Linked DNA regions of Lacibacter sp. H407. The protein of the gene in region 1 interacts with the protein of each later gene in a pairwise test. Links are inferred from orthologs where the notes say so. Each region holds a gene or a part of one and is shown on either strand. Other genes may lie near its edges.

Region 1 (8,169 bases):
ATGCTATAAATTTGCGAATAGGTGTTTTTCATAGGTTAGCAACGGCCGACTCTTTTCAGGGTTGGCCTATTTTTTTGCCCTGAAACCTGCGCCAGCAAAGCATTTCAGCTAACCCAAAAAACAAAAAAAGCATGAATGATGTTGCTTGTTCATCATTCATGCCATCTGCTTAATAAGAGGTTTGAATTCCCTACGTTACATAAAAATTGAATATGTAGTAATACGTCTACAAAACGATTATGCTTCAGCAACGAATCAAAAGCTGAATACCGGAGTTTTAAGATCATGATAAAATAAAAATTTCCAGTTCTCTTTTTGACCCTGCTCCCACCATTTTACACGAAGATCAGCAGCAAGCTTTCCATCAAAATCGTACTTGGTTACAAACTTCGTTTTCATTTGGAATAACTGCGGTGCCACATCACCACCAAAGAAAACCGTCTCGTCATTTTCTTTGATCCAGAATGCCTGGTGCCATGGGCTATGTCCGCCTGTCCATTCATAATGGATGTACTCATCAATTACACCGGAGCTTTCGATCAATTGTACTTTATCTGATTCAGCTAATAAACTCACATCATCAATTGCATACGACTTCGAGAGTTTGCTTACTGCAATTTCCAGTTCCTGTTGATTGACGATATAAGTTGCATTGGGAAAACTTAAAAACTGTTGTTGCAATACAGCATCTTCTTTGCTTACACCACCTGCATGATCTTTATGCAAATGACTCATCAATACTTTTGTTACTTCCATGGGATTAATGCCGGCCTGCATCAGATTGTGATGGATCTGCAACGTACCATCGGGCATTGTAAAACCAAGACCAGTGTCAAGTAATAAAATATCTTTTTCAGTGATCACCACAAAGGGTTGTACTTCTACCAACAAACTACCTACAGGTCGGTCTTTGATATTATCACGTTCGGGATCAAAGGGAACAAATTTTTTAGAACCATCTACTGTAAAACTACCTTCAGAAAGTGGAATTATTTTCATGTATACTGTGTTATCATTTCATGTATCCTGTTGTATACAATACAACATTGAGGCTGCAAAGATACAGGCACAGCAACGAAATCAGTTCATAACCAGTTTGGGTGCGCCGATCATGGAATCAAAGATGAAAAGTTCATCCAGTTCATAATGAATGAACTTACTGATGGGAAACCGATCAATGAGTGCGGCTGCTTCCATTTCAGAGGCGGCATTCAACACCACCCATCCCTTACTGCGTACATCGTTTACACAATACGTAACAATCACTTCATCACGCATTAATTCATTTACATATTGGCGATGTCCGGGGATCAATGCCCAAAATTCATCATCGAGCATATCAGGCAAATAAAACGTGCAGAGATACTTTTTCATTTGTTTGTTTTAGCAGTGATCAATCGCTGCAAATACAGCATGAACTAAAACACGATTATGAAACAGCGGGACTTGAAAAAAGTTGATACAGCTTACCGTAACACCATACTTCGGTCAGCATCCAGCCGCAGCATAATAAAGATCAGGATGGTAAATGTAACCAACGATGACCCTCCATAGCTTAATAAAGGTAGTGTAATCCCGATTACGGGCATCAGACCAATGGTCATGCTGATGTTGATCATTACATGAAATAGCAGAATAGCGGCTACGCTGTAGGCATACACACGGGAGAATGTACTTCGTTGCCGCTCAGCCAGGGTAATGATCCGGAACAGGAGCACAAAATACAGGCCCAACAGCAGAGCACTGCCCCAAAAACCGAAACTCTCGGCGATAGCTGTAAAAATGAAATCAGTATGTTGCTCCGGTACAAAATCACCCTGAGTGGTTACGCCTTTCAAAAAACCTTTTCCTAAAAATCCACCGGAACCAATGGCAATTTTAGATTGCTTCACATTGTAGTTATAATCACGTTTTTTTCCGGCTTCCCGTTCTTTTTCAAATTGAGCGATCCGTGCAGGATCCTTCGGAATATAACTTTTACCAAACATGCTCAATACACGTTCGGCCTGGTAAGGTTTCAGAATTTTATCAAACACAATATGGTCAACAAAATATTTAAAGCCCACACATGCGCCTGCCAGCAATACAATAAAAACCATCAAGCCATAATTGCGTCTTATTTTTCGCCACAACACATAACAGGCAATTACAACCGCAGCTGCCATAAAAATGGCATACACAGGAAACGAAAACACAATGGCCGTAACAAACAATACAACAATTGAAAAGCCTGCAATGAGATAAATAGCCGGTAACCCTTCTCTGTACATCACCAGAAAGAATGAAAAATATACCAATGCCAATCCTGTTTCTTTTTGCAAGATGGATAACAATGCAGGACCCAGCGTTAAAGCAAACGCAATTGCATGCGATCGGAAAGTGGTGAATTCAGTTTCTTGCCGGCTTAAATATTTCGCCAATGCAAGTGCAGTAAATACTTTACACAACTCAGCCGGTTGCAAATTGAAACCACCTCCCAATGCGATCCATGATCTTGATCCGCTGATATCTTTCCCAATTACAAACGTGAGTAACATGAGCAAGATACCAGCCATGTACAACAGGTTGGCGATGGTGGTAAAGAATTTACTATCAGTCAATAAAATAAAAACGCCTACCAATGAACTGATGCCGATAAAGAGTACCTGTTTTGAATAATTTTTTTTCAACTCCAGTAAGGATTGAAAAAAAGCATCCCCATCTCTGAACTCTACTGAAAAAATAGCAATGAAACCAACTGTCACCAATGCATAGTATAACAATACGGTGATCGTATCTACTCCTTTCCCTATGGTGGCCTGATTTTCCATTAACTATGAAACGTGTAATTGAATTTCTTAATGACGAACCGATCGGATGGTAAAACAGCCATCATTTTTTCTGTTTGACTATTTTGTTGCGGCTTTTCTGCAGGTACTACTGGAAGCTGTTGCTGTTGCATACCAATTGCCGTTGAATCAACACGCAAACGATTTTGCTTCATACGTATCACTGAATCTTTGATACGTTTGATCGAATCACGTTTGAACAGCTCGTACTTAATACGTGTTGGTGTGATGGTTACATTGCTGATGCGTTCCACTTCTGCTTTTCGTTTATCGCCCGCAATGGAATCCGTTAAAAACTTTTCCATCAACAACGAAGCGATTGGTGCAGCCCATGTAGAACCATACCCTGCATTTTCCACCACCACGCAAATAGCAATCCGTGGATTATCTTTTGGTGCAAACGCCACAAAGAACGAGTGGTTCTGCTGCTTTACATTTCTGAAATAATTTTCTACAGTTCCTGTTTTTGCACACACAGCAAAACCGTCGATGTGTGCATTACGGGCCGTACCATTTGTTACCACCATCTCCATTCCGTCAATTACTGCCTGGTAGTAATCATTGGGAATATGCAAAGGCGAAATTTTCTGACGGTACTTATTCAACACCGTATCTTCCGGCGTTTCGCCGTCAATATTTTTCACAAAGTGTGGCGTGTAATACCAGCCACGGTTAGCAATCAGGCACATGGCGTTGGCCATTTGTAATGGGGTAGCTTGAATTTCGCCTTGCCCAATACCCAGCGATGCAATAGTGCAGGAACTCCAGCCACCTTTTCGAAAAACACGATTGTATCGTGCAGTGTCCGGAATAAACCCGGCATATTCACCCGGCATATCAACCCCAAGACGATGACCTAGTCCGAAGCCGGTCATATATTCTTTCCATTTCAACAATCCTTTCTCTACATCTTTATACGCAGGGTTATCAATGGCCATGCGAAACATATGTGCGTAATACGAGTTGCAGGAGTTGGCAATTGATAAACTCAGGTTTGCAGCATGCCCTGCATTTGAATGCGTGCAGGCAGGCCGACCGCATGGGCCATAACGCCCAAAACAGGCATATCCATAATCCGGTGTGATCAATCCCTCATCCAACGCCACCAATGCACCCAATGGCTTGAACGTTGAACCCGGAGGATACACACCTTGCATTCCACGATTCAGTAATGGCGAGGAAGGATCTAAAAATAAACGGCTGAAATTTTTTCTTGATTCACCACCTGTTAATTCGTTTGGATCATAACTGGGGCCCGATGCCATGGCGATGATGCCACCTGTACTTGGCTCTATCGCCACTACACTGCCCACTTTACCATTCATTAATCGCTCAGCTAGTTCCTGTACTTCAATGTCGATATAGGTATTAAGATGGCGACCGGCTGTTGCAGCTGAATCAAATTCGCCGTTTTCGTATGGACCAATGGGTCGGTTGAAATTATCACGCAGTACATATTGTATACCCCGCTGTCCCATCAATATTTTTTCATAATAACTTTCTAATCCGCTGCGACCGGCAAAATCGCCCATCTGATAAAAATAGTTAGATCGTTTCAGCATGGATGAATCTACTTCACCAATATAACCAAGCAGGTGTGCAGCAGCTTTGTATGGATAACTCCGGATAGGTCGTTCCTGCAAAAAGAAGGCAGGTTGAAACTTGAACAGGTTCTCATTCACTTTTGCATATTGCTCAGGGGAAAGCAGTGGTTCAAAAACTCCCGGACGGTTTCGTGAATTTTTAATGATCGATGTAACAACCCTCTTTTTGAATTCGGCTGTATCAATATTTAAGATGCGGCATAATGCAGATGTATCAACGCCTTTCAGTTGCGAAGGTGTAACCATCAAATCATACATGGTTACGTTATCCAAAATGGCTTTGCCTTTCCGGTCGAAAATAATACCACGGCTTGGATAAACAATTTTGCGGAGGATGGCCTGATCACTCGCCAATTTTGAATACTTGGATGTAAATAACTGCAACGTCATTAATCGTACAAGAATAATGGCGAATACAATACCGATAATAATACGGAAGGTGGTTTGTCGTGACTGATTAAATTCGGCCATAGCCTGTTACTAGGTTTTTCAATAATGGAAGATCAGGTATTGGTTAAAAATTTCTGCTTGCGTATAAAGATAATTTCTATAATGGTAACAAGCAACAAACTTATTACAGTTGACCCGAGTGTTTTTAAAATGAGATATAAAATATTTCCAAACTGGAATGCCTGGATGGTAAATAACAAACCATGATGAAAAAGTGTAAGCACTGATACATAAGTGATGTATTGTGTAAACCCCAAACTTGCTACCGAAGGCTCACGGTAATTAAATTCAACTCCTTGCTGTGGCATTAATAAGTTAATGAGAAAGGGACGCAGGTAACCGATCAATACACAGGCGGCTGCATGAAGCCCCGGCGTTTTTGTAAAGAAGTCAAGACAAATACCAGTAATAAAAGATACGATCAATAATCCACTGCGGCTAAGACTGAACGGCAGCCACAAAATAAACAGGAAATAAATATAAGGAGTGATGTATTGATGCAACGGCGGCACCTGATTGAGTACAAACACCTGCAACAGGATGAATAAAATCAAACGGATAATATTTCGTAAGAGCGTACTCATTTCTTCTTTTTCAAACGGTTTTCAAGTTCCAGTTGTTCATTGCGTTGCAGGTTGGATATCACAAATACATTTTGCAAACGACTGAAATCGTTGGAAGGACGTATCTGCAACAAATAGTTATTACTGCTTTGTTCCGGAATTACTTTTATAATTACGCCAATCATCACACCCGGAGGAAAATCAGAATACTGACTGGTGATAACAGTATCGCCTACTGCCGGTTTTACACTTTTTGGAATATCCCTCAACTGCACCTGCCGGGGGTTTTTGCCATCCCATTCAATACGTCCGCTTTCGCCTGTTTTCTTTAACCGTGCACTGATGCGGCTTTGCTTGTTGAGCATACTCATTACAGTGGCAAAATTATCAGTAGCATCCAATACAACACCCGCTACACCATTGGGTGAAATAACTACCATGCCCGGCTGTACGCCTTGCTTAGTTCCACGATGAATAGTGAAATAGTTATTGGGCTGCGAAACAGAGTTATTTACAACCTCTGCATCCATATACAGGTACTTGCGTTTGTTACCAAGCGTATCAATGGGAATAGAATCAGTGATGATTCGTTGTGAAGTATCGGGGCTTTGAAAATTTTCGGCCAGCTTATTTTGTACTTCGGTTAACCGGCGACGTAATGCTTCATTCTCCTTTTTCAAACTAAAGTAACCGCTTACTTTACTGTACTGGGCTTCAATACTGCCTGTAATTTCACCGGCTGTATCCATATAAGCCGCCTGATGAAATTTGTTGTAGCGGAACAAAAGCATCAGACTGATGACTTCGAGCACCAGGAAAAAAAGTAAGACTGAGAATCGTCTGATAAAAGCAAAAAGATTCCGCACGAAAGGTGGGTTTTATTGGTTCCACCGTTTGTGGATGCTATCATCAGTTGCGCATCACAAACGGGTAGCGATTGTAGTTTTTCAATGCAATACCTGTACCTCTTACCACACTCTTTAGCGGATCATCTGCAATATGAACCGGCAGTTTGATCTTTTGATTCAAACGCTTATCCAGTCCACGTAACAAGGCACCACCACCTGTAATATAGATACCTCTGCGGTAGATATCGGCCGCCAGTTCGGGAGGCGTCATTTCCAAAGCTTTGAGGATGGCTTCTTCTATTTTGAAAATACTTTTATCGAGTGCTTCTGCAATTTCCTGGTAACTCACCATGATCTGTTTGGGAATACCCGTTACAAGATCACGACCGTTTACCGGAATATCATCGGGTGGATTGTCCAGTTCCTTCATGGCAGCACCGATCTGAATTTTGATCTGCTCGGCCGTACGTTCACCAATCAATAAACTGTGGTAGCGGCGAAGTGCTTCCATAATATCAGCTGTAAATTCATCGCCGGCAATACGGATACTCTGATCGCACACGATACCTGCCAACGCAATAACGGTAATACCGGTAGTACCACCACCAATATCAACGATCATATTACCAACCGGTTCTTCTACATCAATGCCAATACCAAGAGCTGCTGCCATTGGTTCATGCAACAGATATACTTCCTGTGCACCGGCCTGCTCGGCACTGTCACGTACCGCTCTTTTTTCTACCTCGGTAATACTGCTTGGTATGCAGATCATCATCCGCCACTTGGGGGCAAACAATGGTTTTTTGGTCAATACTAATTTGATGAGTTCACGGATCATCAGTTCCGCTGCATTGAAATCGGCAATTACACCATCTTTCAACGGACGAACTGTGCGTATACTTTCGTGGGTTTTTTCGTGCATCATCAATGCCTTTTTTCCCACTGCTAAAACGTTCTTTGGATTATTGCGATCAAGTGCTACGATAGACGGTTCATTTACAACAATTTCATCGTTGTGTATAATGAGGGTATTGGCGGTACCCAGGTCCATAGCTATTTCCTGAATAAAAAAGTTGAAGAGTCCCATATTGGTTACTGGAAATTGATTGTTCCGATGCTTGCAAATTTGAGTGAAAAATTTGGAATAACAACGCTAAAACCGTGCCCGTAAGTGTTTTTTCAACAAATTTTTCAAAACATCATCCAACACTTTACCACCTGACTTTTCATTGATGGCAGTAAACAGGAAAAGAAGAGTCGCTCAACTTCGTTTATACGTTTCAGTTAGTATTCAAAAATTCATACCCAATATCGCTGCGGTAATACATTTTTTTGAAGCGGATACTCGACAGTATATTTTTTGATTGTGCCACACAATCAGCTACCTCGTTTCCCATTGATGTTACAGCAAGCACACGTCCGCCGCTGGTTACAATTGTATCTCCTTCAGCAGCTGTGCCGGCATGAAAGATCATGGAACCTTCGACTGTTTGGTCGAGCCCTTCAATTTCATATCCCTTAATATAATCGCCGGGATAGCCACCGCTTACTGCCATCATGGTAACGGCAAAGCGTGGATCCTGTTCTATTTTGACAGTATCAATGGTTCCGTTTGCCGTAGCTGTGAGCAATTCTACCAGGTCGTTTTTAAGCCGCGGAATCACCACTTCTGTTTCCGGATCGCCCATGCGACAGTTGTATTCGATCACATACGGTTCGTTGTTCACCTTGATCAATCCAATGAATACGAAGCCTTTATACACCAAGTTCTCTCTACGAAATCCATTGATGGTTGGCTCTACCACACGATCGATCACTTTTTTCATAAACACATCATCGGCAAACGGAACCGGGCTTACTGCACCCATTCCTC
Region 2 (7,456 bases), 660 kb from region 1 along the record:
CAACCGGAATGCGGCAGAGTTCTTCAAAAATATATTCAGCTACCAATCCTGCATGCCAACTGGTACCGCAAGCGATCATCACAATACGTTGTGCATTTTTCAGTTGCTCCATGTTGTTCTGTACGCCGGCCATGGTAATAGTGCCTGCAACAGGGTCTAATCGTCCACGCAAACAATCATAGATCGTATGCGGTTGTTCATTGATCTCCTTGATCATGAAATGATCATAACCACCTTTTTCAATAGCCGCCAGTTCAAGGTCAAGCTTTTGAATATATGGAGTGATCTTTTCGTTACCGAGATTTTTCAGAATGAGCTCATCAGCTTTTACAATGGCGAGTTCGTAATCATTTACATACACTACTTCTTTAGTATATTCAATAATGGGAGACGCATCGCTTGCAAGAAAGTGTTCATTTTTTCCAATTCCAATTACCAATGGACTTCCTTTACGTGCTGCAATAATGGTGTCAGGAGTATCTTCATCGATCAACAAAATAACATAAGCACCTACTACACGTTTTAATGCAATACGCACGGCTTCTTCCAGCGAGCATTCGTTGTTGGTTTTAATATCTTCAATAAAGTTGAGCAGTACTTCTGTATCGGTATCGCTTTTAAAACTGTATCCTTTTTTCAGCAATTCATTTTTAATGGATACATAGTTTTCAATAATGCCATTATGGATCATCGCCAGCTTTCCGTTGTTGGAAATGTGTGGATGTGCATTCCGATCGCTGGGTTCACCATGTGTTGCCCAACGGGTATGTCCAATGCCTATATGTGAGTGCAGATCTTTGCCAATTGCTTCTTCTTCAAGCTGGGCCACCTTGCCTTTCTTTTTGTAAACGTTCAATCCATTGTTCAGTAATGCCACACCGGCACTATCATAACCACGGTATTCCAGTCGCTTTAATCCTTTCAGTATTACGGGATAGGCTTCCCGTGAACCGATATATCCAACGATTCCACACATATTGATCAGTAGTTTGTTTAGGTTGCAAAGATGCAAAAATATGCCTAAGGGTTGCCCATAAATATTCATGCAGCAGTTTATGCACAGATGCAGCTTTTTACAGCTTTCACATTTCTTTATTAATCAGAAATGCGATTGCAGCATCAATAGTATAGAAAAGGGAGAAAACGAGGCGATTGGTTGATCTGTTAAACGACTGGATCATGAACAACTACATTCACATTGCTGCTATACTTGACCGGCCCGATTTGCTGGAGAATATGGTAGAACAATTAGCGTACCGTCATTACGATTTGGGGTATGGTCAACAGCGTGTACCTCTTGACAGTGAAGCATTGGAAACTTCTTCATCAACTATTTATTTGAGCGGAACGGTGGCATTTGATGAAAAAGGTGAGCACCTGGAAATTCCTTTTATTACAAACTTTCTGTTTACCTGTGTGAAGGGAGCAGATGATGTTTATAAGTTAAGCTGGAGTACATCACTGTCATAAAAAAGCCCCGTAGTTAGTACAGGGCTTTGAGTATTAGTTATTCTTCTTCTTAAACGGCCACCATTTCTTTTTGGTGCTGTCTTTCTTCGGATCGTTTGTTGCCGCAGGTTTTGTTGGATCTTTTTTCGTATCCGGTTTTTTCTCCTCCTGCTTTTTTGCTTCCTGCAATACTTTCTGTTCTTCTGTCAGTTGCGATTCAGGTCCAAGTGTTGCATCGGGCGTAAGGTTCAAGTCACCGTAATCGGAAGATGTTCCGTTTCCTGCATCCGGATTTTCTGCATCAGGCTCATTGCGATACCTGTCTGCAAAGTTTTCGTAATCCATGAACGATTCCACCTTCATGCTTTCCGGTTGTACAAACTTTGCTTCTTTGGTAATGCCCAATGTTTTATCAGCCAATACTTTTTCAAAGAAGTAGCCCCAGATCGGTAAGGCAGTTCGGTTACCTTCGCCCACCATTTTCAGAAACGGATCATCACAACCAACCCAACCACCGGCTAATAACTGTGGCGTATAACCGATAAACCACGTATCGGTATTGCCGTTCGTTGTTCCTGTTTTACCACCAATTTCTCCGGTAAGTCCCATACCACGTAAACGACGTCCGGTACCAATATCAACTACGCCCTGCATCATTTTCACCATAGTGTAGGCAGCAGCTTCACTCATTACTACTTTTTGTTCAGGTGCATAGGTTTGTAAAATATTTCCATTACGGTCTTCAATACGTGTTACATAGATCGGCTGTGTGCTCATACCATTTGTCGGGAACATGGTATAACTCTGCAGCATTTCATATACGCTGATGTCTGCACTACCCAACGCAATAGATGGATAAGGAGGCATTTCACTTTTGATACCTGCGCTCTGTGCAAAATTGATGACACTCTTTACACCGAACTGATTCATCAAATAAGCAGCACCGGGATTGTAGGAATAAGCTAAACAAATTGCCATTGGGCCACCTTTACCTGAGATCATTTTACCACCCAAATTAGTTGGTCCGGCAGGTAATGGTGTTTCAGGTGTAAAACCATTTTCAACAGCATGTGCATACAACAATGGTTTAAAGGTTGAACCTACCTGTCGCTTGGTGTTGATGTTAACGTGATCGAATTTAAAATTCTTAAAGTTTACACCACCTACCCATGCTTTTACTTCGCCGGTAAATGGATCCATCACCATAAAACCAGTTTGAATGATCATTTTGTGATAACGCACAGAATCGTACGGCGTCATGGTTGTATCGGTTTCCCGTTTACTGTTCCATGCAAATACTTTCATTTTCGTTTTTGTGTTGAAGGCTTTTCGAATGTCTTCGTCACTGATTCCGGCAGCGGCCATTTTACGCCAGCGGTCGCTGTCTTTCATGGCACGTTCAATAATATTTTCATGCCCTTTCCAGATGCTGTTGTTTTTGATCCATGGCAAAGTCCAGTAATTTTTTTGCAGTGCACTCATGTGTTTCGATACAGCTTCTTCTGCATACAACTGCATGCGTGGATTGATGGTGGTATAAATTTTCAACCCATCACGATAAATATTGTACGTTTCACCATTTGCCTTTTTGTGTTCTTTTGCCCACTTCTTCATCTGATCACGCAACACATCACGGAAGTAAGGAGCAAGCCCTGTGCTTTCATCTAATTTTTTATACTTCAGGTTGATGGGTTTGCTTTTCAGTTTTTCACCTTCCTCTTCTGTTACAAATTTATTACGCACCATATCGTTGATCACCATATTCCTTTTTTGCATGGCTCTTGGCGGAAACAAACGGGGATTGTATGCATAAGGTGCATTCACCATACCAATCAATAACGCAGCTTCATCTACTGTTACCAGCGATGGTTCTTTCTGAAAAAATGTTTTGGATGCATTACGGATACCGAATACGTTATCACTGTATTCAACGGTATTCAGATAGAGTGCAATAATTTCATCTTTGGTAAAATTGCGTTCAAGTTTTACGGCAATGATCCATTCCTGGATTTTTTGGAAAACCCGCAGTACTTTGTTTTTTGCACGGCCGCCAAACAGGTTCAACGCCAACTGCTGCGTAATGGTAGAGCCACCTCCATCGCTGCCAAACTTCATGACAGCTCTGGCCAACGCACGGCCATCAATTCCGGAGTGATTATAAAAACGTTCATCCTCAGCTGCAACGAGTGCATTCACAACATTTTTTGAAATGTCTTTGTATTCTACGTTGGTACGGTCTTCCATATAGAATTTTCCCATGAGGGTACCATCTGAAGCAATTACTTCGCTGGCTAGCGAAGCGGATGGATTTTCAAGCTCTTCAAGGGAAGGCATTTTACCGAGCAAGCCGAAATTGGCGCCAATTACCAGCACTATGAAAAGTCCGAAGCCAATAAAAAAGGCACGCCACAAATATTTGATTGGTTTACGCATAAGATGAGTATGAGATGCAGAGTAGAGCAAATTCAATACCAGACAAATCTATAACAATTCAGGGAGTACAATAAAGCAAGAAATCTTAAAATTTATCTTTGATGTATTGACGAAGGAAAAGCTTGTATTCCTCCATATTCTTCCTTGTTTTGAGCAATTCGAGGTTGCGGTCGGAAATAATGATGAAACTGTATTTTAGTTCAGGAAGCCATGGAACGATCTGCCGGGCATTCTTTTTCCATTCTTCCATATAACCCAATGCGGTGGTAACATCAGAAAACAGCCCCATTTCCATCCAGGTATTCTCTTTGTCGCCCACATAAATTTTCAACGGAATATCTTCACCGCTGTGTGATGATGAGTTGTAACGTTGGTAAGCCGTTCTTGCTTCTGTTAAATACACTTCATCCACTTCATCAAAATACATCATGACCGTATAAGGATCGGTTGCATTGTAGATGTAAACCATTTCAATTTTTCCTTCTTTCAATGGTTTAATGGCAGTGGTATCCATACCCGGCTTATTACCAATGGTTACTTTACCTGCATTGCTGCGATCATTTTTTTCAAGTTCCGTTTTTTGAATCGGAGCAACAGGCCTTGTTATGTTCGCATTGTTTTGTGTTGGCTGATTGCCGATTCCTATTTTATTAGTTGAATCTTTTTTGATGTTCTGTCCAACCTTATTCACCAGCGGGCCTTCATCAAACGGCATCACAACACTATCTTCCGTTTGGCGTACAATATTGGTGCGGGTGAGATAGTCTTCAATTTCTGTTCGGCGGGTAACTACATCTTTCATCACTGCAGCTTTTTCAGCCATCGGTGTGCCGGGGAAATTTCGTTCAAGATTGGTAAGCGTCAGCATAGCGGCGCTATCATTTTTTTGTTTGATGTGAAAGAGCGATTCAATATAGAGTAACTGTGGTGTCCAGTATGAATTTCCATAAATCGAATCAGCCAATCGCTTTTGTTGCTGCGCTTCATCATATTTACCGGAGAGGAAGAGATCGTAAATAGTTTCGTAAGCAATCGTCTTTGCGTCTTTTACCGGAGCCGTTGGATTTTTCGATGCATTAATTTTCTGTACCAGATCTCCGTTCGGATATTTCTTATTCAACTGATCCTGAAAGTAAGCGGCCTTTTGTTTGTCGCCTGTTTTGGTATAACAGTAATACAGTTCAAACAATACTTCCTGTTCTCTCTCATAATTACCAAAGCGTTTCCATATTTCTTCAAATACAACAGCTGCCTGTTGATAATCTTCCAGTTGATTTTTATAGATCTGTCCCTGATCAAATAATGATTCTGCTATTTGTCTGTTCGATTCGAGTAATAATTCTTCGGTAAGAGGTAAACGTTTTTTCAAACCTTCCACACTTAATTCATCTGCGGGAATTTTATCAGGTTCTATACTCAATACTTCGTTTGCATTACTTGCATATTGTGGTGCCTGCGATGGTGGTTTTGCTGCATCAACCGCATCTTGCCGGCGCCAATTATCAATATTCGGACGGTTGCCCCATCTGCCTTTAAATTCACTAAACCCTCTTGACTTTTGTGCTGCATTATAAAAATACCAGCTGTTACCACTTCCTGCATTGTTGAAGAGGGGAGTGTTATCGTTAGGGTTGTTTGCGGTTTGCGTAGGTGTATAAACAGCTTCTTCTTTTAACCCACGTTCTTTACGGATTTTGCGTGCCAATGATTTCAGGTAAGCATCCATTTCTTTCTCCGGCATTTTTGCAACAGCCTGCAAACTGTCCTGTTGTTTTACAACTGTGATCAGTTCTACCAATCGCTTCAACATTTGTTGTTTGATCTGCAGTTGTGCCGCATTTTCAGCAAAGGCAATATCCTGAAAATTCACACTATCGAGTGAGTTGGAAGCAAGTGTATAATCTCTGCGTGCATACGCCAGATCAGCCAGTTTTACAAAGGCTTTGTTTTTAACCGATGGATTTTCTGTTGTATAAGAAACACTACGTTTCAATAATGTGATAGCTTGTGTTGTATCGCCTTTCTGCAAGGCCATATCGGCTGCCGCATAGAACAATACATCTTCGTATCCATCAAACCGTTCTTTGCGTGACAGCTTTAGCAGATCGGCCAATGTTTCAGTTACTGCATCACCACCTTCTTTCCGTAATAATTGTGCTTCATAAATACGGGCATGGATATATAATACAGGATCAGTAGTGTGCGATTTTGCTTTGTTGAAAAAAGAAGAGGCCAATTCCGGTTGATTGGTTTTTGCATACAACTGTGCCAGTAAATATTCCCAACGTGCCAGTTCTGTTTTATCGGCTGCTTCACCCAACGCATCTTTCAAATAAAATGCTGTGCTGTCCCATTGTTCCTGTTTGTAAAACGTATACGCCTGTACTTCATTCAACTTACCATGCAATCGTTTTGGAAACAGGGGATCTTTTTTCAGCAGGTTGATCAAACTATAGGCTTCCGGATACAGATTGTCTTCTGCATAGGTTCTGGTGAGCCATATCAATGCATCGTTCCGGCTTGGCTGATGAGAGAATGCTTTGTGTACAATGCCGTTCTTTTCTTTTGTTGCAATATTGAGATCACCTTTTGTGGAGCGATCGTTGGAACCCACCACAATAATATATTCGTCCTTATCTTTTGGGAAGAAGTTGTAATTAATAAATTGAAAAATGCGGTAGGCCGAATCGAATTTCTGCCAGTAAAAATAACTTTGACCGATGAGCAGATACATGTTATCGATATAGCTGTTGCGCAGATCGTGCAACACAATACCGGCTGTTGCTTTCAAGATCACCGAATCCAATTCCATCGAATCGGCAGCGGTAAAATCAGTTGAGTAGTTATAAAAGGGCAGGAGTTGTGTGTAATCGTCCCGATGGCTCAGTTTTGCTTTTTCGAGGATGGCGTTGATCTTATTAACAGCGTTGTAATGAAAATTATATTCTGTTACCATGCTCTGATAGAGACGGCGGGGCAGTGTGAATTTTTTGTCGTCGGTTTTTTCCGATCCCAATACTTTGTTCTCGTATTTTACGGGTTTTACTAACGGAAGAGTAAAATCCGGTTGTGCCGATGCAGAAATGCAGCCCAGCAGTAGAATAATCAGTATCCGGTTGAATTTAGAAACAATAATTGGCTGCATGCAGGCGTTGGGTCGTTTTTCTTAATTAACTCAATACGGTCAAAAATATTTTAATTAAAGGTAAAATCAGGAAGAAATTATTTTTTTACCCCTCTTAAACGCTAAATTTAGACCTCATTTATAGTATGGCAAAACGAATTGATGCAGAAAGTACACTGAAGCGCTTACGGAATCGCTACCGGTTGGTGGTGATGAATGATGATACGTATGAGGAAGTGGTAACGTTTAAATTATCCAGATTGAGCGTTTACATCACTCTTAGCACCATTTTTGTATTGTTGGTGGGATTGACTGTAGCGCTGATCACGTTTACCAACCTGAAATATTATTTACCGGGCTATGGTTCACAAAGTCAGCGGAAGGAATTGATCTTCTATAAAACAAAAATTGACTCTTTGGAGCGGTCGATGTTATACAAAGATCAGTATC

What was found. Proteins that work in one complex are often made in the same cells at the same time.
Region 2: the proteins of mrdA (region 1) and WG989_RS00185 interact in binary tests that used the Escherichia coli proteins (3 or more experiments, as listed by UniProt). The link is inferred for Lacibacter sp. H407 from one-to-one orthologs.

Annotation. Positions count from the first base shown.
Region 1 is NZ_JBBKTU010000001.1:696,315-704,483, forward strand. What follows is about bases 2,357-5,257. They hold mrdA (penicillin-binding protein 2), read right to left. Parts: upstream 4,904-5,257; coding sequence 2,810-4,903; downstream 2,357-2,809. Other genes in these bases: rodA (rod shape-determining protein RodA), read right to left, coding at 2,357-2,810; WG989_RS02955 (rod shape-determining protein MreD), read right to left, coding at 4,936-5,257. In the rest of the region: WG989_RS02935 (MBL fold metallo-hydrolase), read right to left, coding at 256-999; WG989_RS02940 (hypothetical protein), read right to left, coding at 1,081-1,374; more of rodA, read right to left, coding at 1,467-2,356; more of WG989_RS02955, read right to left, coding at 5,258-5,466; rod shape-determining protein MreC, read right to left, coding at 5,463-6,311; WG989_RS02965 (rod shape-determining protein), read right to left, coding at 6,355-7,383; purD (phosphoribosylamine--glycine ligase), read right to left, coding at 7,577-8,169. UniProt on the Escherichia coli protein: Catalyzes cross-linking of the peptidoglycan cell wall. Responsible for the determination of the rod shape of the cell. Is probably required for lateral peptidoglycan synthesis and maintenance of the correct diameter during lateral and centripetal growth.
Region 2 is NZ_JBBKTU010000001.1:30,533-37,988, reverse strand. Bases 1,194-4,226 are described here. They hold WG989_RS00185 (transglycosylase domain-containing protein), read right to left. Parts: upstream 3,883-4,226; coding sequence 1,504-3,882; downstream 1,194-1,503. Other genes in these bases: porW (type IX secretion system periplasmic lipoprotein PorW/SprE), read right to left, coding at 3,968-4,226; WG989_RS00190 (hypothetical protein), read left to right, coding at 1,194-1,470. Also shown: glmS (glutamine--fructose-6-phosphate transaminase (isomerizing)), read right to left, coding at 1-976; more of WG989_RS00190, read left to right, coding at 1,180-1,193; more of porW, read right to left, coding at 4,227-7,027; WG989_RS00175 (hypothetical protein), read left to right, coding at 7,153-7,456. UniProt on the Escherichia coli protein: Cell wall formation. Synthesis of cross-linked peptidoglycan from the lipid intermediates.